Regions from separate parts of the Shinella sp. WSC3-e genome, predicted to be linked through region 2. Evidence: predicted binding sites of a transcription regulator. Region 2 holds the regulator's gene; the other holds the start of a gene.
The links. Region 2 encodes PhoB, which activates phosphate uptake and scavenging genes when phosphate is short. Its sites were predicted from a motif close to TGTCATNNANCTGTCAT; they were not measured.
Positions count from the first base shown of each region.

Region 1: the regulator PhoB is predicted to act here: its motif matches at 9,144-9,160, upstream of AABF56_RS04580 (esterase-like activity of phytase family protein).

Region 1 is NZ_OZ000530.1:898,157-913,301, reverse strand. It holds gene secD (protein translocase subunit SecD) at 1-640, opposite strand, end outside; gene AABF56_RS04600 (hypothetical protein) at 748-1,164, opposite strand; gene AABF56_RS04595 (AAA family ATPase) at 1,309-4,779, opposite strand; gene AABF56_RS04590 (metallophosphoesterase family protein) at 4,783-6,051, opposite strand; gene AABF56_RS04585 (MarR family winged helix-turn-helix transcriptional regulator) at 6,310-6,774, shown strand; gene AABF56_RS04580 (esterase-like activity of phytase family protein) at 6,896-9,091, opposite strand; gene hupB (DNA-binding protein HupB) at 9,280-9,555, opposite strand; gene lon (endopeptidase La) at 9,761-12,184, opposite strand; gene clpX (ATP-dependent Clp protease ATP-binding subunit ClpX) at 12,741-14,018, opposite strand; gene clpP (ATP-dependent Clp endopeptidase proteolytic subunit ClpP) at 14,305-14,937, opposite strand.
Region 2 is NZ_OZ000530.1:4,333,359-4,348,503, reverse strand. It holds gene AABF56_RS21305 (carbohydrate ABC transporter permease) at 1-639, opposite strand, end outside; gene AABF56_RS21300 (ABC transporter substrate-binding protein) at 792-2,024, opposite strand; gene AABF56_RS21295 (ABC transporter ATP-binding protein) at 2,047-3,189, opposite strand; gene AABF56_RS21290 (2'-deoxycytidine 5'-triphosphate deaminase) at 3,340-4,449, opposite strand; SAM riboswitch at 4,612-4,690, shown strand; gene AABF56_RS21285 (O-succinylhomoserine sulfhydrylase) at 4,734-5,918, shown strand; gene apaG (Co2+/Mg2+ efflux protein ApaG) at 6,045-6,437, shown strand; gene AABF56_RS21275 (Hsp33 family molecular chaperone) at 6,622-7,614, opposite strand; gene argF (ornithine carbamoyltransferase) at 7,975-8,886, opposite strand; gene AABF56_RS21265 (aspartate aminotransferase family protein) at 8,914-10,104, opposite strand; gene AABF56_RS21260 (GcrA family cell cycle regulator) at 10,528-11,058, shown strand; gene phoB (phosphate regulon transcriptional regulator PhoB) at 11,205-11,888, opposite strand; gene phoU (phosphate signaling complex protein PhoU) at 11,908-12,636, opposite strand; gene pstB (phosphate ABC transporter ATP-binding protein PstB) at 12,684-13,499, opposite strand; gene pstA (phosphate ABC transporter permease PstA) at 13,513-14,841, opposite strand; gene pstC (phosphate ABC transporter permease subunit PstC) at 14,838-15,145, opposite strand, start outside.

The DNA.
Region 1 (15,145 bases), 1.3 Mb from region 2:
AGCTCATCTGCGCGGTCGAGCCGAGAAGCTGGCGCAGGCGCGTCGGATCCTGCAGGCCCGGCAGCTGGACGAGGATGCGATCGCCGCCGACGCGCTGGATGAGCGGTTCGGCGACGCCGACCTGGTCGACGCGGCGGCGGATGATCTCGAGGCTCTGCTCGACGGCGGCGGACATGCGCTCGTTGATGCCCGCTTCCGTCAGCGTGACATTGATCAGGTTGCCGCTGGTGGCGACATCGATATCGGCGCTGCCGGCGGTAAAGCCGAGCGTCGTCGTCGGCGTCGCGAGCTTGCGCACCTCCGGCAGGATCTTGTCGCGCGCCGCCGGGTCGGGCAGCGTGATCGTCAGCGTCGAGCCGCTGAGGCGTGCGGCCGAAGCGCGCTCGCCGGCTGTGCGCAGGATCGCGCGCGTATCGTTCAGCAGCACGTCCATGCGCGCCTTGCGCAGCGCCGCCGAATCGACCTCCAGCACGAGATGCGAACCGCCCTTCAGGTCGAGGCCGAGCGTCACGGGATTGGCGGGCAGGAAGCGCCCGAATTTCGCCTGCTGTTCAGGCGTCAGCACGTTGGGCACGGCCGCGAGCACCCCGAAGAGGATGATCGCGATATAGACCAACAATGCCCATTTGGAGGTTTTCATGGGGTTGTTCCATCTAGACTGCCGGACGGGCGCGACGTGAAGCCGGCACCGTCCGCGGGAATCGGAATTTCGAACGAATGGCGCGGCGTACGGGACGCCACAGGGCCTCAGGCGGAAAGAGCCGGCGGCGCGCGGCTGCGGAAGGATGCCGGGCCCAGGCGGGCGGGCGCCGCATCGTCGACAGCGACAGGGACCACCGAGGCGGCGGTCTCGAAGGGATAGAGCACGGCACCGGCGCCCGGGACGAGCGCCTTGCCGGCGGCATCGCCCTCCGGCAGGCCGCTCTTGGCCTTGGCGACCCGCCGCTCGGCATGGCCGCTGGCGGGGAACCAAAGCTCCTCGCCGGTGGCCGACAGCGGCGACGGCGCAACGCCGCCTTCGGCCGCCGCCCGCGGCGGATGACCGGCGCCGTCTGCATTGCCGGGCAGGGAAAATTGCGACAGGAACAGGGTGACGAGCAGCACGAGGAAGCCGACGGGCGCAAAACCCCGCTCCCAGATCGTCGCTTCTCTGTCGGTCCTCAACGTCATATCCGTCCGTTTCTTCAGGGCGGAGCGCCGCGCGAAGCAGGCTTCGCAGCAATGCCGGTGGTGCGCCAAGAACCACTTACCACCGGCCAAGTCAAGTTTTGACGCTAACGCTTCCTTTACGCTTCGACGTTTCAGGCCTCACAATTCATGGATCGTGACATCGGGGCAGGCTTTTTTCGCGAGATCGCAGAGATGTTCGTGATGGGTGAGGTAGATCACTTGCCCGCCTGTCGCCATCGCGCCCATCACCGTCAGGGCATTGAGCGCGCGCCGGTCGTCGAAGGTCTCCATGATGTCGTCGGCGATAAAGGGCACGATCTCGCGGCTGGCGGCGATCTCGTGATAGCCCGCCACGCGCAGCGCCAGATAGAGCTGGAAGCGCGTGCCCTTGGAAAGGTCCTTCGCCAGCTTCGCGCCGCCGGAGGCGGCATTGACGACGAGGAATTCGCTGTCCTTTTCGAGGATCGTCGAAAGGCCGGTATATTCGCCGGCCGTGATGTCGCGGAAGGTCCGGGACGCACGCTCCATCATCGCGCTGCGATGGCGCTCGCGGTAGAGCCGCAGGGCCTGTTCCGCGGCCAGGATGCCGGCGCGCGTCGCAAGGTAGCGCCGCGATTTCTCCGCCAGGTCGACCAGCACCGTGCGGCGCCGCTCCTCCAGCACCGCAGCCGCATCGCTGCCGGCGACCTTGGCCAGCGCCTCCTCCGCCCGCGCGCGCAGCAGGTGCTGTTCCTGCACCGCGCGGTCGAGCTCTTCCAGCCGTGCGGAGAGCGCGTCCTTCTCCACGGCGAGCTGGTCGTCATCGACCGCCGAGAGCAGCGCTTCGGCCGCCTCGACCGTGTCGGTGCGGAGCTGCTGGGCGAGGTCGCGGCCGACGTCATGGACACGCGCCAGGATCTCGTCGCGCTTGCGGTAAGCTTCGAGCAGCACGTCCGCCTCCGCGAGCGTGTCGCAGCCGAGGACGGCGTAGACCTCCGAAAGCCGCGCGGCGAGCACCGTCCGGCGCTCGTCCAGCGCCCTCTCCTCCTCGTCAAGGCGCAGAACCGCCTTTTCGATCGCCTCGCGCCGCTGGCGTACCGCCGTCGCCGCGGCGAGCCGCCGGCCGAAAGCCGCGACGGTCGCGAGCGGGTCCTCGGCGTTAAACGGCTCGGACAGACGCGCAGCGAGACGGCGGGCATGGTCGGCGTAGTCCTTCTGGTCGCGGCGCATGCCGGCGATCCGATGGTCGAAGTCCCTGCCCCGCTCGACATTCTGGGCGAGCGTCTGCAGCGCCGGGAGGAAGGCGGCAACGCGGTCCAGCGCGATGGGCGCATCCTGCCGTGCAAGCCAGGTGCCGGCGATCGCCCGCGCCCATGCCTCCTGCCATTCGGCAAGCGCCGCGCCGGCGTCCTCCGCGGCCTTGCCGCGCATATCGGCATCGGCTTTCAACCGGGCAAGCTGCGCGGCCGCGGCAAGCCGCCGGGCCTCGCCCGCCTTCAGCGCCTCCAGCCTATCCTCGGCAAGGAACAACGCTTCTTCGAAGGGGCTATCCTCGGCCAGCGCTTCGCCGAGCAGCGCCGCCAGCCGCGCCAGCACGTCCCGCCTGTCCTGCTCGACGAGATCGGCCGCGACCGTGCGCAGCGCGAGCGCGCCAAGCGCGTCCAGCGCCGCCGTCCGCCGTTCCAGCCAGCCGGCCATGTCCGCCAGCGCCGTCCCCTCAGGCAGGCCGAGGCGCCGGGCAAGCGCCGCTATCTGCGCTTCGACCTCCGCCCGCGCCTCCACCAGGCGCGTCACGTCATCCGCTAGGATCTCCAGCCGCGCCGTGCCCTCCGCGACCGTCCGTTCGAGAAGGCGAAGCTCCGAAAGGCGGTCGGCATTGCGCAGGCGCGCCTCCGAAGCACGGTCGTCGTCGCGCATCGCCTGCTCGAAGGCGGCGGCGGAAGCGCTGTCGAGGGTGCCGAGATGCGCCCGCCAGGCCGCGTCGCGCACGGCCCGCAGATGGCTCGCCCGCTCTTCGCCGGCGGCGCCGGTCGCCTTTTGCAGCGCCGCAAGCGTCGCGCGGGCGGAGGCGACCTCCAGTTCCAGCGCGGCAACCTGCTGCCGCTGACGGTGCAGGGCCTCGGCCGCCATGTCGTATCGTCTGCGCAGACCCTCGATTTCGGCGGGCGGCGGAACCGCCATGCCTTCCAATGCCGCCGCCGTGCCGGACCAGGGCGCAAGACGGGCCATCGCGCCGTCGGCCTCCTGCCGGGCAAGCGCGACGAGACGCCGGGCCTCGCGAAGGCGCGCCGGAAGATCGGCGGACCGGGCGGCGCGCAGGACGGCAGCGAGCGTCGATTGCAGCGCCACATCCGCCTGCCCCTGCTCACCCGAAACGGCACCGGCCTCGCCGCCAGCGGCAGCAAGCGCCCGTTCCGCCTCGGCACGCTCGCGAAGCGCCGCATCGGCCCGTTCGGCAAGCGTCGCCCGCCGCGACAGGAGGGCTGCGAGTTTCTCGCCAAGGCCGGGAGGAAGCAGGATGCCGGCCGGGTCGGCATCCGCGGGCAGGCCGAACACGGCAAGGCTCGCCCCGATGGAGACGGTCACCTGGTCCCGCTCCGCCTCGCGGGCGGCAAGATCCATTGCCGCCGTGCGGAACCGGGCTTCGAGCGCGGAACCGACAAGGGCCGCGATGTCGCCTTCCACGGCCAGGACGGCCGCGTCCTCGGGCAACGCCGCCAGTTCCTCGGCAAGATGCAGGCGCTCCGCCTCCATGCGGGCGGCGCGGGCCGCGATTTCCGCCTCCTCGCGCGCCAGTTCGCCGGAAAGCGACCGCCAGGCAGCGGGCGGGGAATCACCGAGGTCGAACGCGCCGAGTTCGGCACGCAAGGCGCGCAGGCGCCGGAGGTATGGCAGCGCGGAGAGGCCGCGCTCCACCTGCGCCAGCGCGGCGCGCACCTCGGCCCGGGCGGCGGTCATCTCGCCGTGACGCCCGGCGGCGGCATCGCGCTCGCGCACCAGCAGGCCATAGTCGCGGGCCGCGACGTCGAGCGCCTTGCGCTCGGCGGCAAGGGACTCGATATCCGCCTTGAGGGCCGAGAGCGCGTGCCTGCGGCCGGAGGGGCGATAGAACTCGTCGGCCTCCGCCTTCAGCGCCGCAAGGCCCGTGGCCATGTCGGACAGGCCGGAGCTGGCGGAAAAGAGCATCGCGCCGAGCTCGCCCTCGCTCTTCAGGATGTCCTCGCCGCCCTTTTCGATGCTCTCGTCGTCGAGCGAGAACATGGTGCGATAGGCATTGCGGTCCATGCCGCCGAGCACGGTGGCAAAGAGCGTGTCCGGCAGGGGCCGGTCGTCGGCGGAGACGAGCGAGGCCTGGTTGCGCTTCAGGCGATAGGCCTCGTGGCGCTCGGCACCGACGGAGAACTGCCCGCCGACGCGCATCAGGGCATAGGGGTGCAGGAAGCCGTAGGCGCTGGATTTCTCGATGCCGAAGAGCAGGTCGAGATAGGCGGAAAAGAGCGTGGACTTGCCCGCCTCGTTCGGGCCGTAGACGAGGTGGAAATCCGGCTTTCCGGGCTGGGCCGCGCCGAAATCGAGGCTGCGGTCGGTGAATTTCCCGTAGCGGACGAGGTCCAGGCGATCGAGGCGCATCGGCTATGCCCCCGCGCCTTCCCCGCCGAGGCGGGCGAGAACGGCATCGGCGCCCTCGAGGGCAAGCTCATGGAGCAGGGTCTCCTCCGCCGCCTCATCCGCCGCCAACAGGCTGCGCGCCTCCTTCGGCAACTGGCGCAGGAGGTCGACCAGCGCCTCGCGCAGCTCCTCGCGATAGGCATGGCTCTCGACGACGTCCTCGCGCATCAGGCGCGACAGCTCGGTGAGAGGGCCGGCATCGGCACCGGCCGCGACAAGCGGCGCAGCGACGGAAAGCTCCACCGCCTCGATCCAGCATTCGCCGAGCGAGGCTGCAAGGTTCTGCAATTCGGCAGCGAGCAGGTCTTCGTCGCGGCGAAGGCGCCAGGCGAGCGGCGTGGCGCCGGCAAGGGTGAGGCGTGCGACGAGATGGGCGCCGCCCGCGGCCGCCCGCGCCTCCGCCAGCACGGTTTCGATGCGGTCGAGCATGCCGCGCCAGTCGTCGATGCCGGAAAGATCGACGGAAAGCCGCTCGAACAGGGCGACGGCAACCGGATGTAGCGCGCAGGTGATCGCGCCGTCATCGTCGACGGTGGCGAGGGTCACGCCCTTCGGGCCGCCCTCGTTGATGTCACGGCCCTGCGGATTGCCGGGCATGACGATCCACGGCTTTTCCAGATGCACCCGGCGCTGGTGGATATGGCCGAGCGCCCAGTAGTCGAAGCCGTGCGCGGCAAGGTCGGCCACGCCGACGGGCGCATAGGGATCGTGGCGGCTGGCGCCGGCGAGGCTGGTGTGCATCAGGCCGATATTGACGGCGTCCGGCAGCGGGGCGCGAAAGCCCGGCAGGAGCGAGGCCGGGGCATGGGGATTGGCAAAGCTGATGCCGTGGACGTGGACCTCGCGGCCGCTCGCCAATATGCCGGCCCTTACCGGCTTCCCGCGGCCGTCGAAGACGTGCACGTTCGGCGGAAAGGTCAGTTCGCGGGTGATCTGCGACTGGGCGTCATGATTGCCGCGGATGAGGAAGACGCGGATGCCGGCCGCCTCCAGCCGGCGCATCTGCTCCATCAGGAAGAGCGCCGTCGCCATGGAGGTCTGCGAGCCGTCGTAGAGATCGCCGGCGATGATGAGGGCGTCGACAGCCTCCGTGACGGCAAGATCGACGATGCGCTCCAGCGCCTTGCGCGTCGCCCCGCGCACCAGGTCTCCAAGCTCGGCATTGCGCAGGGCGAGCGATGTCAGGGGCGAATCGAGATGGAGATCGGCGGTATGGATGAAGCGGAACGGCATCCCCGGACAATCGCTTTCCCCTCCCGCCGGGTCAATGCTTGGCGCTTCGCCGACAGGGTTATGCAGGAGAGAAATCGTCCCACCCGGAAAAATCCGGAAAAGGGCGGGAATAACGTCCTCCGCCTGACCGTTCGCATTTACAGAGATCGTTCAATATCTATGATCAAATTATCCGAAAACCTTCGTGATCATTTGACATGGTCCCTCATAATACCTATATTTCCCCTCATGAGTAGCACGATAGAAATCTCCCAGGGCATGTTCAAACTCTACCATCAGGTGAGTCGCCTGGTGAACGAGTGCATGATGGACGAAGGCGTGTCGCTTGCCCGCAGCAAGTTCCTGCTTCTTCTGGAATGCCAGGGGCCGCAGCGCTCGACGGACATCGCCTGCGCGCTCGGCTTCGCGCCCCGCACAGTGACGGAAGCGATCGACGGGCTGGAGCGCGACAAGCTCGTCAAGCGCGAGCCGGACCCGAAGGACCGTCGTGCCAAGATCGTCTCGATCACGGATATGGGCCGCACGGTGATCTCCGCCGCCCAGCAGCCGCAGCACAAGACGATCGAAGCGATCTTCGCGGTGCTGACCGAGGACCAGAAGCAGCATCTCAAGGAGATCATCGGCTGCCTCAGCGAGAAGACCGAGGAATTGCAGCGCGAACGGGACAAGGCCGAAGGAAGCGCCGGGGCAGCCCCCGCGCGGCCGTTGCGCGCCGTCGGCTGAGCCCGGCGAGGACGAAAAGACGAAAAAGCCGGGATCGCAGGATCCCGGCTTTTTTCGTTCCTGCTTTCGGCAACCGGCCCCTCTCCCCGCCTGCGGGAAAAGGGGCCGTGATGCGCGCAGCTTACATGGCGTTCATCGGGCCGATGCCGAAGAACAGCGTCTCGCCGGAGGAATCGTCCACGCCGTCATTGTCGGTCACGATGAAGCCGTTGCCGGCGGCATCGATGGCAAAGCCCTCGACCTTGTCGACGACGAAGCCGTTGGTGGCGCCCTTGAGGTCCGGGATGAGGTCGCGGACCTCTTCCTTCCTGACGACGGGCAGGTCGCCGCCGAGCGCGGCCGGCTTCAGATCGGCGAGCGCCACGCGGTAGAGCTTCTTCAGCCTGGCGGCCTGGCCGATGAGGTTGTCGCGCTCGATGATATAGGCATGCTCGCCATTTACCGTGATTTCGGAAAGGCCGACCCAGCCGCTTTCCGTCTTTTCGAGCGGGTAGCGCACGGCACCCCATTCCTCCGAGGAGGGCTTGTAGGAGACGAGCTTCACGAAACCCTTCTCGTCATCGCCCCATTCGCGCTGCATGGCCATCCACAGCACCTTGTCATCGCCTTCGCCGACGCTGGTGATGCCTTCGAAGCCGAAGCGCTTCTCGCCGGCGCGCAGCGCGGCGGGAATGGCGATTTCCTTCTGGATCTCGCCCTTTTCGTTCACATGGATGATGGCGTGGCTGTAGAGCTTGTCGGCATCACCTTCGTTGGCGAGCCAGAAGCCGCCCTCACCGTCCGGCGTCACGCCTTCGCTGTCGAGCTTCTGGGCGGCCGCGCCATTGCGCGTGATGCGCAATGCATCGACGATCCTCGCCGGCTTCGCGGTAGCGTCGATCGTGAAGATCGTCGGCTGCGCGGCGTAGAAGGAATCGTTGACGGCATAGAGCATGCCCGGCTTGTCCTTGACCGGGGCAAGGCCCGAGAGGGCGCCGAAGCCGATCAGCTCGCCGTCCTTGTCGGTGGAGACGATCTGCGGATAGGCAGCCTCCCCTTCCGCACGCTCATAGATCATGACATGCGAGCGGGCGCCGCCGTCCTCGACGAGGTCGGTCTCGTTGGCGGTCACGAAGAGGTTGCGGCTCGCAATGGCGACGGCGCCTTCCGGGCCGACGCCCGAGGGCAGCAGCTGCAGAAGCTCAGGCTCGCCGCCGGTATCCTTGTAGACGCCGACGATCGAGGCACGCTCGGCCAGCACGAAGAACAGGGTGTCGTCGCCGAACCTGGCCGCTTCCATGCCTTCCGGCTCGACGCCCTTCTTGTTGCGCTTGTCCGGGTAATGGCCGATCCTGGCGATCTCGCGCTCGAAGCCGGCACCGTTCTCGTAGAGAACCTTGCCCTGCTTGTCGAAGATGGTGAAGCCGCGCGCGCCGCCCTTCCAGTCGCCTTCATTGGCAACGACCAGGCGGTCGTCGTCGAGCCACTTCACGGCGTCGGGCTCGCGGGCGACATCCTTCATCTCGCCGGTGAACTTCAGGGCGCCGTCCTTCTTGGTATCGATGCCTTCAAGGTTGACCGTACCGGCGGAGAAATGGCTCTTCACCGTGCCGGTCCTGCCGTCGACGACGACGATGTGGTTGTTCTCCTGCAGGGTGACGGCGACCTCGTCGAGGCTGTTGAAGGCGACGAATTCGGGCTCCGGATCCTCACCCGCGACATCGGCAAGGCCGGTCAGCGCGACATGCTTGATCGAGCCGCAATCGACGATGCCGTCCTTGAGGGACAGCAGCACGAGATCGCCGGCCGGCATCTGCGGGATGGCGCCGTCATTGACCTCCTCGTCGCGCTCGTTCTCGATGGCGATGGCGGCGATCGTCCTGTCCTTGTTGAGGGCGATCGAATCCGGCTGGCCGCCGAGATCGCAGGTCGCCTCGATGGCCTTGGAAGCGAGATCGACCTGGGCAAGGACGCCCGACGGCTTCACGAAGCTCTCGCGCGTGTTGATGGCGACGAGCGCCTTGCCGGCCGCGATCGCGACCGAGGTCGGCTCGCCCTCGAAGGAAAGGGAGCCACCGGCCTTCGGGGCCCTGGCGTCGGTGATGTCGATGAAGCCGACCGCCTTGTTCGGGCTGTCGGAATAGACGAGCGTGTTGCCGTCCTCGGAGGCGGCAATGATTTCGGACGAGGTCGGCGTCGCCTTGTCCACGCCCTCCGGCAGGTTGTCGGCGACGGCGAAGGACGCAATGCGATTGAATACGGGCTCGGCGCTGGCGGCAGGGGCCACCGATGCGGCGAGAACCGCCGCGAGGGCGGCGGTGATCGAACGGGTTTTCATGAAATCCTCCGGGATCCGGTCAAAAGGAACCCGGCGGTTCTGAGGCTTTCCTGTTACAGGCCGATGACATTTCGGCGACAGTTCCGCCCCTTCTCCCGCAAATAAAAAGGGGCCCGGAAGAACCGGACCCCGACCCTGAACTTCAGGTTTGGCGGCGGAGTGGATAACCGCTCTGCCCGAACCAAGGATCAGCCGTTGACGGCGTCCTTCAGGCCCTTGCCGGCCGAGAACTTCGGCACGTTGCGTGCCGGGATCTCGATCTCGGCGCCGGTCGAAAGGTTGCGGCCCTTCGAAGCTTCGCGGCGCGATACGGAGAAATTGCCGAAACCGACGAGACGAACGTCGCCACCGTTCTTGAGTTCGCCCTGGATCGTCTCGAAAACGGCGTCGACAGCCGATGCTGCGTCCGTCTTGGAGAGGCCAGACTTCTCAGCCACTGCGGATACGAGTTCATTCTTGTTCATGTTTCCACCCCTTTCATACGGTTTGAAACGACTCATACAAGTCGGGGGCAGAATACGCATCGCCCTTCGCCTCGCAAGAAAATTTCGTCGCAAAACCCTGAGAATCCGGGCTTTACACACGCTTTTCAACGAAAAAGACCGGCCGAACGGCCGGTCTTTTCCCGTTTCGCTCCAAAATGCCGGATGCTTTACCCGGCATAAAGGCTCAATGCGCGATCGCGCCGGTGCCTTCGTCGGTCGATTCGACCGCCGGAACCTTGGCATCCTCGACCGTGCCGTCCCACTCGATCGGCTCGGGCCGGCGGACCAGCGCATGCTTGATCACCTCGCCCATGCGGGTCACCGGGACGATCTCCATATTGTTCTTCACATTGTCCGGAATGTCGGCCAGGTCCTTGGCGTTCTCTTCCGGGATCAGCACCTTCTTGATGCCGCCGCGAAGCGCGGCGAGCAGCTTTTCCTTCAGGCCGCCGATCGGCAGCACCCGGCCGCGCAGCGTCACCTCGCCCGTCATCGCGATGTCCTTCGAGACCGGGATGCCGGTCATGATGGAGACGATGGCGGTCGCCATGGCGATGCCGGCGGACGGGCCGTCCTTCGGCGTCGCGCCTTCCGGCACGTGCACGTGGATGTCGGTCTTGTCGAAACGCGGCGGCTCGATGCCGAAATCGACGGCGCGCGAGCGGACATAGGAGGCCGCCGCCGAGATCGATTCCTTCATCACATCCTTCAGGTTGCCGGTGACGGTCATGCGGCCCTTGCCACCCGGCAGGCTGACGCCTTCGATGGTGAGCAGCTCGCCGCCGACTTCCGTCCAGGCAAGGCCCGTGACGACGCCGACCTGGTCCTCGCGCTCGGCTTCGCCGTGGCGGAAGCGCGGAACGCCGAGGAAGTCGTGGATGTTGTCCGCCGTGACCTCGACCGTCTTCGACTTGCCCTTGATGATCTCGGTGACCGCCTTGCGGGCGAGCTTCATCAGTTCCCGTTCGAAGTTTCTGACGCCCGCCTCGCGGGTATACTGCTGGATGACCGCCATCAGCGCGCCGTCGGTGACCGAGAATTCCTTCGGCTGCAGCGCGTGGTCGCGGATCGCCTTGGGCAGCAGGTGCCTTTTCGCGATTTCCAGCTTCTCTTCTTCCGTGTAGCCGGCGATGCGGATCACTTCCATGCGGTCCATCAGGGGCGCGGGAATGTTCAGCGTGTTCGCCGTCGTCACGAACATGACGTTGGACAGGTCGTATTCGACTTCCAGGTAGTGATCCATGAAGGTCGAGTTCTGTTCCGGATCGAGCACCTCCAGCAAGGCCGAGGACGGGTCGCCGCGGAAATCCATGCCCATCTTGTCGATCTCGTCGAGCAGGAAGAGCGGGTTGGATTTCTTCGCCTTCTTCATCGACTGGATGACCTTGCCGGGCATCGAGCCGATATAGGTGCGGCGATGGCCACGGATCTCGGCCTCGTCGCGCACGCCGCCGAGCGCCATGCGGATATATTCGCGGCCGGTCGCCTTGGCGATCGATTTCGCAAGCGAGGTCTTGCCGACGCCCGGAGGGCCGACGAGGCACAGGATCGGCCCCTTGATCTTGGTCGAGCGGGCCTGCACGGCAAGATATTCGACGATGCGCTCCTTGACCTTGTCGAGGCCGAAATGATCCTCGTCGAGGATCTTTTCCGCCGCATTGAGGTCGGTCTTGATCTTCGACTTCTTGCCCCACGGAATGCCCGTCAGCCAGTCGAGATAGTTGCGCACGACGGTGGCTTCCGCCGACATCGGGCTCATCTGGCGTAGCTTCTTCAATTCGGCGTCCGCCTTCTCGCGGGCTTCCTTGGAGAGCTTGGCCTTGGCGATCTTCTCTTCCAGTTCGGCCATCTCGTCGCGGCCGTCCTCGCCGTCGCCGAGCTCCTTCTGGATCGCCTTCATCTGTTCGTTGAGGTAGTACTCGCGCTGGGTCTTCTCCATCTGGCGCTTGACACGCGAGCGGATGCGCTTTTCGACCTGCAGGACGGAGATTTCGCCTTCCATGAAGCCGAGCGCCTTTTCAAGGCGCAGCTTGACGCTCGTCGTCTCCAGCATTTCCTGCTTCTCGACGATCTTGATGGACAGGTGCGAGGCAACGGTGTCGGCGAGCTTCGAGTAGTCCTCGATCTGGCTCGCGGCGCCGACGACTTCGGGCGAGATCTTCTTGTTGAGCTTCACATAGTTCTCGAACTCGGAGACGACCGAGCGCGACAGCGCCTCGATCTCCACCGGGTCCTCGTCCGGCTCGGCCAGGACGTGGGCCATCGCCTCGTAGAATTCCTCGCGTTCGGTGTAACCGTCGATCTCGGCGCGCGCACGGCCTTCGACCAGCACCTTGACGGTGCCGTCGGGCAGCTTCAGGAGCTGAAGCACGTTGGCGACGGTGCCGATGCGGTAGATGGCGTCGACTTCCGGGTCGTCGTCGGAGGCGTTGATCTGGGTGGCAAGCATGATCTGCTTGTCGGTGCCCATCACCTCCTCGAGCGCGCGGATCGACTTCTCACGGCCGACGAACAGCGGGACGATCATGTGCGGGAACACCACGATGTCGCGCAGGGGCAGGACCGGGAAGGCCGTGGAGTCGTGCGACGCAGACGTCTTTTTCGTCATGTCATTTCCTTTCAAACGTCCCGTTTCCGGGAACCGGTCCATTCGGCGCTTGGGGTGCCGGGCCGGCGATCTTTTCCATCCACAAGTGGCGTGCGGTTAACACATTTTCAAGCCCGGTTGCAGAGTGCCCCACTCCACGACGGACAAGCGAACCAGCGACAGGAAGTGTAGTCTTCCGCGCTGTCGCGGAACTTGCGGCCTTCCCCCGGCGGGACCGCCGGAGCATACACAGCACAGAATCGACGCCTTCCATTCTGGCCCGGCGCAGACCGTTTCGCAACGGCCCGACGAAGCAGTGGAAGCTTACCCATCATGCCCCTTCCCGCGGCACGCGACCAGTCACGAAATGTCACCAGGCGACGCAAACGAAAAGACCCGCCGCGGCGGGTCCTTATTGATGGCAACCTCAGCCCACCCTCACCGTCATCCTCGGCCTTGAGCCGAGGATCCATCGGCGTGCTCGGAGCGTGGATGGTCGGGTCAAGCCCGACCATGACGGAAGAGAGGTTGCGGCACTTGATCGACGTGCTGGCGCGCGCCTCATTCCAACAGCCGATCAGGCCGAAACGTTGGCCTTCTCGTCGGAACGCTCCGAATAGATGTAGAGCGGACGGGCAGAGCCCTTGACGACCTCGTCGGAGATGACGACCTCGCGCACGCCTTCCAGCGTCGGCAGCTCGAACATCGTGTCGAGCAGGATCTTCTCCATGATCGAGCGCAGCCCGCGCGCGCCGGTCTTGCGGACGATCGCCTTGCGGGCGATCTCGCGCAACGCGTCCTCGTGGAAGGTCAGTTCCACGTCTTCCATCTCGAACAGGCGCTGGTACTGCTTGACGAGCGCGTTCTTCGGTTCCGACAGGATCTGGATCAGCGCATCCTCGTCGAGGTCCTCCAGCGTCGCCAGGACCGGCAGACGGCCGATGAATTCGGGGATGAGGCCGAACTTCACCAGGTCTTCCGGCTCCAGCTCGCGCAGAACCTCGCCGACGCGGCGGTCTTCCGGTGCACGCACCGTCGCGCCGAAGCCGATCGAGGTCTTCTCGCCGCGGGCGGAGATGATCTTGTCGAGGCCGGCGAAGGCGCCGCCGCAGATGAACAGGATGTTCGTCGTGTCGACCTGCAGGAATTCCTGCTGCGGATGCTTGCGGCCACCCTGCGGCGGTACGGAAGCAACCGTGCCTTCCATGATCTTCAGAAGCGCCTGCTGCACGCCCTCGCCCGAGACGTCGCGCGTGATCGACGGGTTGTCGGACTTGCGCGAGATCTTGTCGACCTCGTCGATATAGACGATGCCGCGCTGGGCGCGCTCGACATTGTAGTCGGCGGCCTGAAGCAGCTTCAGGATGATGTTCTCCACGTCCTCGCCGACGTAACCGGCTTCGGTCAGCGTCGTGGCGTCGGCCATGGTGAAGGGCACGTCGATGATGCGGGCGAGCGTCTGGGCGAGATAGGTCTTGCCGCAGCCCGTCGGGCCGACCAGCATGATGTTCGACTTCGCCAGTTCCACGTCCGAGCCCTTGGCGGCATGCGCCAGGCGCTTGTAGTGGTTGTGCACCGCGACCGACAGGATGCGCTTGGCCTGCTGCTGGCCGATGACATATTCGTCGAGGACCTTGATGATATCCTGGGGCGTGGGAACGCCGTCGCGGGATTTCACCATCGAGGTCTTGTTCTCCTCGCGGATGATGTCCATGCACAATTCGACGCATTCATCGCAGATGAACACGGTCGGTCCGGCAATCAGCTTGCGGACCTCGTGCTGGCTCTTGCCGCAGAAGGAGCAGTAAAGGGTATTCTTGGAGTCGCCGCCGTTGCTGCCGCTGACCTTGCTCATGTCACTATCCTTCCAGCACGCCGTTCATCTTAGACAAGATGGCCGGACCACTCAAACCGCCTTTGCCGGAAGCGTTCTCGCCGTCCTTCAAAGGCTCCAGGGGTACTGACCGGAAAAGGGTTTCCCCAAACCGGTGGCAACGAATCCCCCACCGAACACCGAATGCTAGGCCGTTACAAATCAACATAGCATTAACGGCCAATATTAACGGCTTTGCCGTGCGGATAAAGCCCCGCGACCATTACAAATGCGTCACAATAACTTCATCCGCGGCAAAAGCATGGCGTCACGCGCCCTCGACGCCCTCGATCGCCTCGCGGCTGGTGATCACGCGGTCGACCAGACCCCAATCCTTCGCCTCGTCGGCGCTCATGAAATGGTCACGGTCGAGCGTCTGTTCCACCTCCTCGTATGTGCGGCCGCAATGCTTGACATAGACCTCGTTCAGCTTGCGCTTCATCTTGAGGATGTCCTTGGCATGGCGCTCGATATCGGACGCCTGGCCCGAGAAGCCGCCCGAGGGCTGGTGCACCATGATGCGGGCGTTCGGCGTCGCGAAACGCATGTCCTTGTGGCCGGCGGCCAGCAGCAGCGAGCCCATCGAGGCGGCCTGGCCGATGCAGAGCGTCGAGACGGCCGGCTTGATGAACTGCATCGTGTCGTAGATCGCCATGCCCGAGGTGACGACGCCGCCCGGCGAATTGATGTAGAGCGCGATCTCCTTCTTAGGGTTCTCGGCCTCGAGGAAGAGAAGCTGCGCGCAGACGAGCGTGGCGATGTGATCCTCGACGGGACCCGTCAGGAAGATGATGCGCTCCTTCAGGAGGCGCGAATAGATATCGTAGGAACGCTCGCCGCGGTTGGTCTGCTCGACGACCATCGGCACCAGAGCCATGGCGGTATCTACGGGATTTCTCATGTCAATCCTTCATCGGTGTGGCCCTGAAACCCTTCGCAAGCGTTGGGAATCAGCAAGTTTCGTCTTCCCTACATAGAGTGTGAGGGTGGCGGACTTCAAGACAGGTGCGCGTTTTGCGGCGCTCTATGCGAGAATGCAGTTAACTGACGCAACGGGCGGCGGCGATTTCCACAACCGGAGCGCCGGCAAGGTGAAGGAAGGGTGAATT
Region 2 (15,145 bases):
GATGATCGAGGTGATGAAGGTGAAGAGCAGCATGGGGCCGAGCATCGGCAGGGTGATGAACAGCATCTGCGCCCAGCCCGGCACGCCGGAGACGGTCGCCGCCTCGTAGAGTTCCGTCGGGATGGCCTTGAGGCCCGTCAGCAGGATCAGCATGGTTCCGCCGAAGCCCCAGAGGCTGGCGATGATGATGGCGACGATGGCAAGGCCGGGATCGCCGAGCCAGTTCGGCCCGTCCACGCCGACGAGCGACAGCATGAAGTTCAGGAGGCCGTATTCGCGGCTGTAGATCCAGCTCCAGATCGTCACCAGCGCGACGCCGGAAATGACGCTCGGCAGATAGAAGGCCGTGCGGAAGAAGCCGCTGGCAAAGGTCGCGTGATGCAGCATCAGCGCGATGAGGAAGGACATGACGATGTTGAAGGGCACGTAGATCGCGGCGAATTTCACCGTGATCCAGAGGCTTTCCCAGAACTGCGGATCTTCGAGCAGCATCGTGCGGTAATTGTCGAAGCCGATGAAGGTGCGCTCGCCGACGACCGGCCAGTCATGAAAGCTCATGGTGAGCGAGAAGAGCAGCGGGCCGAGGGTGAAGAACAGGAAACCCAGGATCCACGGGGAGATGAAGAGATAGGCCGTCATGTGGCGCGAAAAGGCGGATCGCCGTTTCTGCACGACCGCGGGCGCGGTGGCTGCGATGGTCACGTTTCACTCCCCCAAGACTTCGCCTGGAACGAAAAGGGTGGCTTGCCCCTCCTCCTCGGCGGGGAGAAGGGGGACAGCGGCAAGGCCGCCTATTTCAGGAAACGTTGCGAGCGCTTCACGGCATCGTCGAGATGCGCCTTGGCATTGCCCTGGTCGATCATCGTCGCCTCGATGGCGCGGGCGAGATTGTCCTGCACCTTGCCCCAGTTCCGGTTCTTCAGGAATGCATGGGTCTCGATATCGGAGGTCGCGAGGATGTCGAAGAACGGCTTGTAGACCGGGTCGCTGGTCATGCCCTTCTCCTCCGCAACGCTGGTGCGGACCGGAAGGTCGTTGGTGCGCATGGCGACCGCCTCCGGCGAGGAGAAGAACTTGACGAATTCCCAGGCAAGGTCCGGCTGCTTGGCATCCTTGGCGATCGACATGGCCGAAACGCCGAGCGCCGAATGGGCCGGCTTGTCGCCGAACTTCGGCAGCGGCGCGACGCCGTAGCCAAAGCCCGCGGCATCGATGCCCGCCTTCGACCACATAGCGCTCTGGAACATGGCGATCTTGCCGCCCTTGAAGAGCGCATCGCCGGACGTGTCATCGCCGAGATGCAGCGTGGCGGCCTCTTCCTTCCTGGCCATGTCGCCGAACATGTCGAGGACCTCCGCGGCCGCATCGCTGTTCATGTAGCCGTCGATCGTCTTGCCGTCGTCGGAGATGTATTTCGTGCCGTTCGACCAGAGGAACTGCTCGAAATCATAGGGGTCCGGCTTGGCATCGACCGCAAAGCCGTAGACCTTGTTGTCCTTGTCGCGGAATTTCGCGGCCTTGGCACGCAGGTCGTCCCAGGTCCAGCCCTCCTTCGGCTCCTCCACACCCGCGGCCTTGAACATGTCCTTGTTGTAGAACACGACCTGGGTGGTGAAGCCCGACGGCATGCCGTAGGTCTTGCCCTCGACGCGCGTCGTGTTCATCAGGCCTTGCGGAATATCATCCGGCTTGATCTCGGCAGCGTCCCTGGCGATCAGGTCATCGAGCGGCATCAGCGACGTGTAGTATTGCGGGAAGTTCCACATATACATGACATCGGGCGGGCTGCCCGCGCCGAAGGCGGCGACGAGCTTCTGGTCGTAGCCGTCGGCATAGGGCTCGACCTGCACCTTCACGCCCGGATGCTTCTCCTCGAATTTCTTCGCGATCGCCTGCTGGATGGCGAGGCTCTCGTCGGAATCCCAGGTGGCAAAGCGCAGCACTTCTTCGGCGCGCGCCGAGACGCTGCCCGCCAGCAGGAAGGCGGCCAGCGAACCGGCGATGACTGTCGTGTTCTTCCTCATTCCCATTTCCTCCTTTGACGGGTCAGGCGACCCGCTTGCCCTTCTCGTTGACGATGAGCGCCTCGGTCTCCGCATCGAGGCGGCGGCGCACCGCCCGGCCTTCCGCGTCGAACAGGTAGCAATGCGGCGCGGGCAGCCTCAGATGGACCGTCTCGCCATTCGCGACCGGATGCGTGCCGCGCACCACCGCCGTCATGTCGCGGCCATCCTCGAGGCTGAGATGGACATGGCTTTCCGTACCGAGCCGTTCGACGAGGCGGACAATGCCTGTCAGTTCCCCTTCGCCGGGCGGGACGATCTCGATCCTGTCCGGCCGGATGCCGAGGGTGACCTTGCCGTCAATCATGGGCGCGGCTTCCGCCTCGAAGACGACCGATCGTTTCAGGCCACCGCCCGACAGCGTGATGTGGGTGCCTTCCTGCGCCGCGACCTCCGCCTCCACGAAATTCATGCGCGGCGAACCGATGAAGCCGGCGACGAAGAGGTTGGCGGGCTGATAGAACAGCTCCAGCGGAGTGCCGAACTGGCTGACCTTGCCCTTGTCGAGCACGACCACGCGGTCGGAGAGCGTCATCGCCTCGACCTGGTCGTGCGTCACGTAGATCATGGTCGCGCCGAGGCGGGCGTGCAGGGCGGCAAGCTCGACGCGCATGGTGACGCGCAGGCCCGCGTCGAGGTTCGACAGCGGCTCGTCGAGCAGGAAGAGTTTCGGCTCGCGCACGATGGCGCGGCCGATGGCGACGCGCTGGCGCTGGCCGCCCGAGAGCTGGCGCGGCTTGCGGGCAAGCAATTCCTTGATGCGCAGGATGTCCGCGGCGCTTTCGACACGGCGGTCGATCTCGTCGCGCTTCATGCCGTTCAGCGCCAGGCCGAAGGAGAGGTTCTTGCGCACGTTCATGTGCGGGTAGAGCGCATAGTTCTGGAAGACCATGGCGATGTCGCGCCTGGCGGAAGGCACATGGGTGATGTCGCGGTCGCCGAGGCGGATGGCGCCGCCGTCCAGTTCCTCCAGGCCGGCGATGGAGCGCAGCAGCGTGCTCTTGCCGCAGCCGGAAGGGCCGAGGAAGCAGACGAATTCACCATCGGCGATATCGAGGTCGATGCCTTTCAGCACCTCCAGAGCGCCAAAACCCTTGCGGAGATTCTCGATGCGGATCGATGCCAACGACGTCCTCCCTGTCGGCGAAACGTCCGGGCTCTCAGCCCTTGTTAAACGTTTATATCATAATAAAAACGTTTAACTTCATTTGTAAAGCGGAAAATGAACAGGGAACCGGTCGCGATGCAGCCGCCGCACGCCCTTGCGGGAGCGGTGTCATCCGGCGCGGAAATGTTTCGACAGCTTCAGGCCCTGTGCCTGATAGTTGGAGCCAAGGCCGGAGCCGTAGAGACCCTCGGGTGCGGCGAGCATGTGCTCGTAGACGAGGCGGCCGACGATCTGGCCGTGCTCGAGGATGAAGGGCACCTCGTGGCTGCGCACCTCCAGGACGGCGCGGCTGCCGGAGCCGCCGGCCGGGGCATGGCCGAAGCCGGGATCGAAAAAGCCGGCATAGTGCACGCGGAACTCGCCGACGAGCGGATCGAAGGGCGTCATCTCGGCGGCATAGAGCGGCGGGACGTGCACGGCCTCGCGGGAGACGAGGATATAGAACTCGTCGGGATCGAGGATCAGTTCGTTGCGGCCGCGGCTGAACAGCGGCTCCCAGAAATCGAAGATGTCGTGCTGGTTCTTGCGGTCGACATCGACGACGGAGGTGTGGTGCTTGCCGCGATAGCCGATCAGCCCGTCCGGGCCGGTGCCCTTGAGGTCGATGGAAAGCGCGATGCCGCCGCCGGAGACGTTCGGCGTCTCGCTGGCGACGAGCGTATCCGTGCCGTGGAGGGCGAGCAGTTCGCCTTCGCCGAGCAGGGCATTGCCCTTGCGGAAACGGATTTGCGACAGGCGCGAGCCGCGGCGCACGACGATCGGGAAGGTGCGCGGCGAGATTTCGAGATAGAGCGGGCCGGAATAGCCGGCGGGGATCTTGTCGAACTCCTGCGCACGATCGGTGATGACGCGGGTGAAGATATCCAGGCGGCCGGTGGAGCTCTTCGGGTTGGCCGACGCCGCCAGCTCCGCCGGCAGGTCCAGGCTCTCCATCAGCGGCACGATGTAGACGCAGCCCGTCTCCAGCACCGCGCCCTGCGTGAGGTCGATGACGTGCAGCTGCAGGCGGTCGAGCTTGTCGGCAACGAGGTGGGACGGCCCCGGAAGGAAGCTTGCCCGCACACGGAAGGCTTTCGCACCGAGCCGCAGGTCGAGGCTCGCCGGCTGGATCTGGTCGTCATCCAGCACCGTCTCGCTCGCCAGCCTGCCGCTGTCGAACAGGCCGCGAATGGCGTTGTCCGCCAGAATGCCCGTGCTGCGTGTCGCAGAACCACCCATCGTCACACCGTCCCGTCAGAGCAGCGGGCCGGATGGTCCGGCCGTCTGCTTTTCGTATCGCTTCTTCCGAAAACCGATGCCCACGTTTCGGAACAATACCCGGAAGGCCCGCACAAAACCAAAAGCCGCCAATTGACGCAAGCGCGGGGGCGCAGTATTAGCAGATTATCCCGTGGTGATTTGGCCGGCCGGCTTGCAGCCACGTAAAACAAGTAGCTAAAAAGGCCGGGTTCGAAACCGGCCTGCTTTTGCGGCCGGTTTTTTTGTTTGAAGGCGACGATCACATGAGCAAGTCCTGGCGCCCCGCCACCCAACTCGTTCACGGCGGAACCACCCGCTCCCAGCACGGCGAAACCGCCGAAGCTATCTTCCTGACGCAAGGCTTCGTCTACGACACCTCGGCGGCGGCCGAAGCCCGCTTCAAGGGCGAGACGGATGGCTTCATCTATGCCCGCTACGGCAGCCCGACCAACGACATGTTCGAAAAGCGCATGTGCATGCTGGAAGGCGCCGAGGATGCGCGCGCCACCGCATCCGGCATGGCCGCCGTCTCCGCCGCGATCCTCTGCCAGCTCAAGGCCGGCGACCATATCGTCGCCGCCCGCGCGCTCTTCGGCTCCTGCCGCTGGGTGGTCGAGACGCTCGCGCCGAAATACGGCATCGAATGCACGCTGATCGACGGCCGCGACCTCTCCAACTGGGAAAAAGCGATCCGGAAGAACACCAAGGTCTTCTTCCTCGAAAGCCCGACAAACCCGACGCTGGAAGTGGTCGACATCGCCGGCGTCGCACGCCTCGCCAACCAGATCGGCGCCAAGGTCGTCGTCGACAACGTCTTCGCGACGCCGCTCTTCCAGAAGCCGCTGGAGCTCGGCGCGCATGTCGTCGTCTATTCGGCCACCAAGCATATCGACGGCCAGGGCCGCTGCCTCGGCGGCGTGGTGCTGTCGGACAAGGCGTGGATCGACGAGAACCTGCACGACTATTTCCGCCACACGGGCCCGGCCATGTCGCCATTCAACGCCTGGACGCTGCTGAAGGGCATCGAGACGCTGCCGCTGCGCGTCAAGCAGCAGACGGAGAATGCCAGCCGCATCGCGGACTTCCTCGCCGACCGGACGGAGGTCGCCCGCGTGATCTATCCGGGTCGCAAGGACCATCCGCAGGCCGATATCATCGCCAAGCAGATGTCGGGCGGCTCGACGCTCGTCTGCTTCGAGCTGAAGGGCGGCAAGGATGCGGCTTTTGCGCTGCAGGATGCGCTTGAGGTCGTGAAGATCTCCAACAATCTCGGCGATGCCAAGAGCCTCATCACCCATCCGGCAACGACGACGCACAAGAACCTGACGGACGAGGCACGCGCCGAGCTCGGCATTTCGGCCGGCACCGTACGCTTTTCGGCCGGCATCGAGGACAGCGAAGACCTCATCGAGGATTTTGCCCGCGCGCTCTCCAGGATCAAGGCCTGAGCCCTTCGCCCCATCGCTGGACAAATGCGGAAGCACCGGCCGAGGAGGCCGGTGCTTTCTTTGCTTATCCTTGACGAAACCACATTCGTGTAGAATAGCAGAAGCTAATCAGTTCAAGGCTTGCCCATGTATCGTGCGCTGACCCGCGACATCGAAGTGACCGTAGAGCCGTACTATCTGGCCGACCAGTCCGATCCCGACGACAGCCGCTATGTGTGGGGATACCGGGTGGTCATCGCGAACCATTCCGACGTCGCCGTGCGGCTGATGACACGCTACTGGCACATTACCGACCAGAACGGCCAGGTCGACGAGGTGAACGGCCATGGCGTGATCGGCGAACAGCCGGTGCTGCGTCCCGGCGACACCTACGAATATTCCTCCGGCTGCCCGCTCGAAACACCCTCGGGCATCATGTTCGGCCGCTATCGCATGGAAGCGGAAAACGGCGAGGCGTTCGATGTGGCGATACCGGCCTTTTCGCTGGATACGCCGGGGCAGGCGCGCACGCTGAACTAGGCGCGGAGAAGATCGCCCCTCATCCGGCCTGCCGGCCACCTTCTCCCCGCAGGCGGGGAGAAGGGACCAAGCCGCTTTGTTTTCCTGAAATCACGACTGTGAATAAAGGATGAAACTTCGCATCCTTCCCTTCTCCCCGCTTGCGGGGAGAAGGTGGCGGCAGCCGGATGAGGGGCGAGCGTCCCTACTGCGGCAGGACTTCCGCCGCCTCGAAGCGGTAGGTCGTCGAGCAGAACTCGCAGGTGACCGCGATCTCGCCCTTGTCGTCCGCCGTGTGCGCGATCTCCTCCGCGCTGAGACCGGAAAGAACGCCCTTCAGCTTCTCGCGCGAACAGGAGCAGCGGTCGAAGACCTGCTGCGGCTGGTAGACGCGCACGCCCCGCTCGTGGAAGAGGCGGAACAGGAGCCGTTCGGTGCCGACATTGGGATCCGTCAGCTCGTCGGCGTCGATCGTCTCGACCATGGCTTTGGCTTCGGCCCAATTGTCGTCATCGGCGATCTTGTGGCCGGCTTCCTCGCCGTCGCCGCCCGGAAGGTCCGCTTGGCGCATGCGTTCCGGCGCCTGCGGCAGGAACTGCGCGACCATGCCGCCCGCACGCCAGCGATGGCGCGCCTTGCCGGCGGCATCGCGGTCGTAGAGTTCGGCGACGCCGAGGCGCACCTTGGTCGGGATCTGCTCCGACTGGCGGAAATAGACGCCGGCGATCTCTTCCAGCGTATGACCGTCGAGCGGCACGATGCCCTGGTAGCGCTGGGTATGGGCGCCCTGGTCGATGGTGAAGGCGAGGATGCCCTTGCCCAGAAGCTCGTGCGGCTCCGTCGCGCCGGCCGCAATCGCGGCGTCGAGCGCGGCCTGGTCGAAGCGGGCATAGGCGCGCACGTTCTCCGGCGCGGCGAAATCGGCCACCAGCAGATCGACGGGGCCGTCGCCCTTGGTCTGGACGATCAGCTTGCCCTCGAACTTCAGCGAGGTGCCGAGCAGTACGGTCAGCGTGATCGCCTCGGCGAGCAGCCGGGCGACGGGCGCGGGATAGTCGTGCCGGCCGAGAATGCCGTCGAGCATCGGGCCGAGCTGCACGGCGCGGCCGCGCACGTCGAGACCCTCCACCTGGAACGGCAGGACATGATCATCGCCGGCAAAGCCGGGTTCGCCGAGTTTCAGGGCATTTTCCGCCATCATCATCATTCTGCTCCTTGCACGCTTCGGCGCCGCCGAGGCCATGGGCCCGGCCTGCTTCCGACAGGCGTTCTACCGTGATACCGCGCTCGCTCCTACCCGATCATTCCATACCGGACGGGCATGCGCCAGAGAAAGCGCCTTGCGGCGCCCGGACTGCTGATAACGTCCGCAAACCTCTCCTCCGTCACGGTCGGGTCTGACCCGACCATCCACGGCCGCGGGTGCCGTGTGGATCCCCGGGTCAAGCCCGAGGATGACGACAGAGAGTGGGCGATGCTTATCAGCAAACCAGGCGCCTCGCGGCGCTCCGTGATGGCCCCTAGATCGTGTTGCCGGGGGCGCTTTTCAAGGTCGGCGTCAGACGACGCCGAAGCACCAGGCGAGGATCGACTTCTGCGCGTGGAGACGGTTCTCCGCCTCGTCGAAGACCACGGATTGCGGGCCGTCGATCACCTCGTCGGTCACTTCCTCGCCGCGGTGGGCGGGCAGGCAGTGCATGAAGAGCGCATCCTTGTTAGCGCGCGCCATCAGCTGCTCGTTGACCTGGTAGGGCTGGAAGATGTTGTGGCCGCGGGCGCGGTGCTCCTGGTTCATCGAGACCCAGCAGTCCGTGACGATGAGATCGACACCGTCGACGATCGCCTCCGGATCATGCCCGAGCAAGATGTCGCCGCCGTTGTCGCGCGCCCAGTTCAGGATCTTGTCGTCGGGCTCCGAGCCCATCGGCACGGCCATCTTCATCTTGTAGCCGAAGCGGGCGGACCCCTCGACGAAGGAATGCAGCACGTTGTTGCCGTCGCCCGTCCAGGCGAAGGTCTTGCCCCTGGTGGAACCGCGATGCTCCTCGAAGGTCATGATGTCGGCCATGATCTGGCAGGGATGCGTCAGGTCGGTCAGCGCGTTGATGACGGGCACGGTGGCGTGCTCGGCAAGCTCCAGCAGGCGGGCATGGTCCGTCGTGCGGATCATGATGGCATCGACATAGCGCGAGAGGACCTTGGCCGTGTCGCCGATCGTCTCGGCGCGGCCGAGCTGCATCTCCGTGCCCGACAGGAACAGCGTCTCGCCGCCGAGCTGGCGCATGCCGACGTCGAAGGAGACGCGCGTGCGGGTGGAGGGCTTCTCGAAGATCATCGCGAGCATCTTGCCGGCGAGCGGCTTGGCTTCGGTGCCGGCCTTGCTGGCGGCCTTGCGCGTGTGCGCATCGTCCATGATGACGCGGAGATCGCTTTCCGAAACGGCGGAAAGGTCGAGAAAATGCTTGGCCATGATATGTCCTGTCTGTCCGTTCGCTGCTTACGCGGCCTTGGCGGCCGTCAGCTTTTCCGCCGCCCGCTCGATGCGGGCAAGCCCCTCGCGCGCCTCTTCGGCGGTCACGGTCAATGGCGGCAGCAGCCGCAGCACGTTGTCGCCCGCCGGCACGGCCAGCAGGTTTTCCGCCCGCACGCCCTTCAGCAGGTCGGCGACCGGGATCTTCGCCTTGATGCCGAGCATCAGGCCCTCGCCGCGAATGTCCTCGATGACGTCGGGGAAACGGTCCTTCAGCGCGGCCAGCCCCTGGCGGAAGACGAGCGCGACGTCGCGCACATGCTCGAGGAAACCGTCTTCCAGCACCACGTCGAGCACGGCATTGCCGACGGCCATCGCGAGCGGGTTGCCGCCATAGGTGGAGCCGTGCGTGCCGGCGACCATGCCGGCCGCCGCCTCGTTCGTGGCAAGGCAGGCGCCGAGCGGGAAGCCGCCGCCGATGCCCTTGGCGATCGCCATGATGTCGGGCGTCACCCCTGCCCATTCATGGGCGAAGAGGCGCCCCGTGCGGCCGACACCGGTCTGCACCTCATCCAGGATGAGCAGCAGGCCGTATTCATCGCAGAGCTGGCGCAGCTCCTGCATGAACTCCTTCGACACCGGGCGCAGCCCGCCCTCGCCCTGCACCGGCTCGATCAGGATGCCCGCCGTTTCCTCGGTGATCGCATCCTTGACGGCCGCGATATCGCCGAAGGGAACCTTGAGGAAGCCCGGCGCCTTGGGGCCGAAGCCCTCGATATACTTCTCCTGACCGCCGGCGGCGATCGTCGCGATCGTGCGGCCGTGGAAGGCGCCTTCGAAGGTGATGATGTGGTACTTGCCGGCATGGCCCTTGGCGAAATGGTAGCGCCGCGCCGTCTTGATCGCACATTCCAGCGCCTCGGCGCCCGAATTGGTGAAGAACACCTTGTCGGCGAAGGTTGCCTCCGTCAGCCGGCGGCCAAGGCTTTCCTGGCCCGGAACCTCGTAGAGGTTCGACAGGTGCCAGACCTTGTCGGCCTGGTCCTTCAGCGCGGCGACGAGATGGGGATGTGCATGGCCCAGCGAATTGACGGCGACGCCGGCGGCAAAATCGAGATATCGCTCGCCATCCTCGGTGATCAGCCACACGCCCTCCCCGCGCGTGAACCTGAGCGGCGCACGCATATAGGTTTCATAGAGCGGCGCGACATCGGCCATGCACGGATCCTCCGAAAAGAGATGCGGAAAAACAGGAATGCGGCTTGACTTTTCCGGGCTTCAGAAAAACCAAAAGCCGCCTTTCGGCGGCATGCCGCACTATCGGCATTTCCCATTGGGATGTCAACAAAATCGCGCCCGAAATGGCGCTGAACATCCCGCAAGGTGAGGATTCGCGGCACGCACGGAAGGTGTCTCTATCGAGTCACACCCGACCAGCAAGTTGGGGAAAACTCCGAAATCGATTCGCCCGGATTCCGGCGACTCTTGTCACAGAGTCCACCGGTCTCTAGGTTAAAGACCAATTACTAGACTGCATGCGGCGGAACTAGTCACCAAAAGAGTTAGGGCGTTCAGGTTCCGGACCCGTCCGGAACACGACGAGGGATTCCCGCATCCTGGGCGCCGAGCGGAGACGAAAACATGAACTGGACAGACGAGCGCGTCGAGAAACTCAAGAAACTCTGGAGCGAGGGCTTGAGCGCGAGCCAGATCGCGGCGCAGCTCGGCGGCGTCAGCCGCAACGCAGTCATCGGCAAGGTGCACCGGCTGAACCTGCCCGGCCGCGCCAAGGCCGGCGGCACGCAGGCCGCGGCACGCCCGAAGCGCCCGGCCCCGGCGACGCCGCGCCCGTCGAACTTCGCGGCCCGTCCGGTCACCACCCGTGCCGTCGCCCGCCCGGCCGGCAACACCATCCCCAAGGAAGAGATCGATTTCGAGACGCAGGCCGAGCAGCTCCCGGTTCCGGCCAACGGCAACAACGTGGTCGTGCCGATGTCGCGCCGGCTGGAGCTGACCCAGCTCACCGAACGCACCTGCAAATGGCCGATCGGCGACCCGCTCAACGACGACTTCCACTTCTGCGGCAACGAGTCCCCGGACAACTCGCCCTACTGCACCTACCACCAGCGCCTCGCCTACCAGCCCTCGGCCGAGCGCCGGCGGATGCGGTAACGTTTCCCACGGCAGGACATGCGATGCGGGCCCGAAAGGGTCCGTTTTCGTTTGCGGCGCAGGATAGCCCCTCATCCGCCGGCCCCGCACAAACGCAAACAGGCCCCTGAGGGCCCATTTCCGTCCTTGGGAGGAATCCCGTTCGCTCAGGCCTCCAGCGAATAGCCCGCGCCGCGCACGGTGCGGATGACGTCCTGCATGTTGGCGAAGTTGAGCGCCTTGCGCAGGCGCCCCACATGCACGTCGACGGTGCGTTCGTCGACATAGATGTCGTGGCCCCAGACGCCATCGAGAAGCTGCGAGCGCGAGAAGACGCGGCCGGGCGAGGTCATCAGGAATTCCAGGAGACGGAACTCCGTCGGGCCGAGGCGGACCTCGCGGGTGCGGCGGTGGACGCGGTGTGTCTCGCGGTCGAGCTCGATGTCGCCGCAACGCAGCACCGTCGAGACAACCTCGGGCTTGGCCCGGCGCAGCATCGCCCGCACGCGGGCGACGAGTTCCGGCGTCGAGAAGGGCTTGACCACATAGTCGTCCGCGCCGGTGGCAAGGCCGCGCACGCGCTCGCTCTCCTCGCCGCGCGCCGTCAGCATGATGATCGGCAGGCGCTCGGTTTCCGGACGCTGGCGCAGGCGCCGGCACAGTTCGATGCCGGAGACGCCGGGCAGCATCCAGTCGAGGATGAGGAGGTCCGGCATGCGCTCCTGCAAGCGCATCTCGGCCTCGTCACCGGAGAGGATCGTATCGACCTCGAAACCTTCCGCTTCCAGATTGTAACGCAGGAGGACGCTGAGAGCCTCCTCGTCTTCCACGACGGCAATTCTGGGCACCATGAAGCGAATCCTGCTCTCTTTACTCGGACGCGTCGGCGACGCCGGCCGCGACGACGGAGGTCGAGGTATCGTCCTTAGGACGCTCGCCCTCCGGCTGCGAGCCGGTCGCCATGTAGTAGATGGTTTCGGCGATGTTGGTCGCATGGTCGCCGATGCGCTCGATGTTCTTGGCGCAGAACAGGAGATGCGTGCAGGGCGTGATGTTGCGCGGGTCTTCCATCATGTAGGTGAGGAGCTCGCGGAACAACGAGGTATAGATCGCATCGATCTCGTCGTCGCGCTCGCGGATGGCCTTGGCCTTCTCGATCGAGCGGGTGGCGTAGACGTCGAGCACTTCCTTGAGCTGCATCAGCGCGAGCTCGGCGAGGTGCTCGAGGCCGCGGGCCAGCTTGCGCGGCATGCCGGAGCTCTGGACGGCGATGACGCGCTTGGCGGTGTTCTTGCCGAGGTCGCCGACGCGCTCCAGCTCGGCGGCGATGCGGATCGCCCCCATGATCTCGCGCAGGTCCGCCGCCATCGGCTGGCGCTTGGCGATGGTGACGATCGCCTTGTCGTTGATCTGGCGTTCGGCGGTGTCGAGGATGACGTCCTCGGAGATGACCTTCTGGGCCAGCGCGGCATCCGTCGTGACGAGCGCTCGGACGGAATCGGCCACCATCTGCTCGGCCGTGCCGCCCATTTCGGAGATGCGGCGGGAAAGGTATTTCAGTTCTTCGTCGTAGATGGAGACGATATGGCTCGATGACATGGCTTTGTCCTTAATGCACTCGGGGTTCAGGGGTTCAGCGTCAGCCGTCAGCCGAAGCGGCCCATGATGTAGTCCTGCGTGCGCTGGTCATCCGGATTGGTGAACATCTTGTCGGTGTCGTTCTCCTCGACGAGGTTGCCGAGGTGGAACATGGCGGTGCGCTGCGAGACGCGGGCCGCCTGCTGCATCGAGTGCGTCACGATGACGATGGTGAAGTTGGCGCGCAGCTCGTGGATCAGCTCCTCGACCTTGGCGGTCGCGATCGGATCGAGCGCCGAGCAGGGCTCGTCCATCAGGATGACTTCGGGGCTGACGGCGACGGCTCTGGCGATGCACAGGCGCTGCTGCTGGCCGCCGGAGAGGCCGGTGCCGCCCTCTTGCAGGCGGTCCTTCACCTCGTTCCACAGGCCAGCCTTCTGCAGGCTCCGCTCGACGATGGCGTCGAGGTCTGCCTTCGACTTGGCAAGGCCATGGATGCGCGGCCCGTAGGCGACGTTCTCGTAGATCGACTTCGGGAAGGGATTCGGCTTCTGGAAGACCATGCCGACGCGGGCGCGCAGTTCCACGACGTCGATCGCCGGATCGTAGATATCGTCCGTGTCGAGCGTGATGCGGCCGGTGACGCGGCAGCCGTCGATCGTGTCGTTCATGCGGTTCAGCGTGCGCAGGAAGGTCGACTTGCCGCAGCCCGACGGGCCGATGAGGGCGGTCACGGTATACTCGCGGACGTTCAGGTTGACGTCGTAGAGGGCGCGCTTGTCGCCGTAATAGACCGAGACGTCCTTGCCGATCATCTTGTAGGAAATGTCGTTCATTTTCTTGTCCAGCGCTTTCTCGACTGCTGCTTCTGACATCATGTTCATAAGACCGGTCCTTCTACCAGCGCCGTTCGAAACGGCGGCGCAACAGGATAGCGCCAACATTCATGAGGATGAGGAAGATGAGGAGCACGATGATGGCCCCGGACGTGCGCTCCACGAAGGCGCGCTCCGCCTCGTTTGCCCACATGTAGATCTGCACCGGAAGGGCCGTCGCCGGATCCATCGGCGTTGCCGGCACATCGGCGACGAAGGCGACCATGCCGATGAGCAGCAGCGGTGCGGTTTCGCCGAGCGCGTGGGCAAGGCCGATGATCGTGCCCGTCAGGATGCCCGGCATGGCGAGCGGCAGCACATGGTGGAACACGGTCTGCATCTTCGAGGCGCCGAGGCCGAGGGCCGCCGAGCGGATCGACGGCGGTACGGCCTTCAGCGCGGCGCGGGTCGCGATGATGATCGTCGGCAGCGTCATGAGGGTCAGCACCAGGCCGCCAACGAGGGCCGCCGAGCGCGGGAAGCCCGCGAAGTTGACGAAGACGGCAAGGCCGAGAAGACCGTAGACGATGGAGGGCACGGCGGCGAGGTTGTTGATGTTCACCTCGATAAGGTCGGTGAAGCGGTTCTTCGGGGCGAACTCTTCGAGATAGATCGAGGCGGCGACGCCGATCGGCAGCGAGAGCACGAGCACGATCAGCATCATGTAGAGCGAGCCGATGGCCGCGACGCCGACGCCGGCGGCTTCAGGACGGCTGGATGCGCCATTGGTGAAGAGGCCGGTGTTGAAGTGCTTGGCGAGCGCGCCGCTTTCGGCGAGCGTGTTCATCCAGCCGACCTGCTTGTCGGAGACCTTGCGGTTGTTTTCCGGCACGGCGAGGTCGATCTGGCCCTTGAAGGCGGAATCGAGGTCGCCGTGCGCGAGGAAGGTCACGGTCCGGGTCGTGCCGATGATCGACGGATCGGTGGTGACGAGATTACGGAACTGCACGCGGACGCTGTCCGAGATCATGCCGTTGACCGCCCTCAGGCCGGCACGGTCGTCTTCGCCGACGCCCAGCACCTTGGCGAGCGCATTGCGCGCAACGACCGGATAGTTGGCCGAAACCAGCTTCTGTGGGTTGGTGGCGCGCTCGTTGTCCTTGTCGATGATCTCGGCGGAGAACTCGACCGGGATGGTGATCATCGTCTGCTGGAACGCGGTGTAGCCCTTGGAGACGACCGAGAAGAGCAGGAGGAACAGGAAGAGGAGACCGAAGGCGATCGCTGCCATGCCGTAGAGGCGGAAGCGGCGCTCTGCGGCGTAGCGGCGACCGAGGCCGATATCGCGGCGTTCGGGTTTTGCGGTGACGCCGAGGGCGGTCATCGAGGGGCTCGTGGAGACCTGGCTCATTCGTACTGCTCCCGGTATTTGCGCACGATGTAGAGGGCGTAGATGTTGAGGCAAAGCGTGATGACGAAGAGCGTGATGCCGAGCGCGAAGGCCACCAGCGTCTGCGGCGAGGTGAATTCGAGGTCGCCCGTCAGCTGGTTGACGATCTTGACCGTCACGGTCGTCATCGGCTCGAAGGGGTTGAGCTGCATGCGGGCGGCAACGCCGGCGGCCAGCACCACGATCATGGTTTCGCCGACGGCGCGGGACGCGGTCATCAGAAGCGCGCCGACGATGCCAGGAAGAGCGGCGGGCAGGATAACGC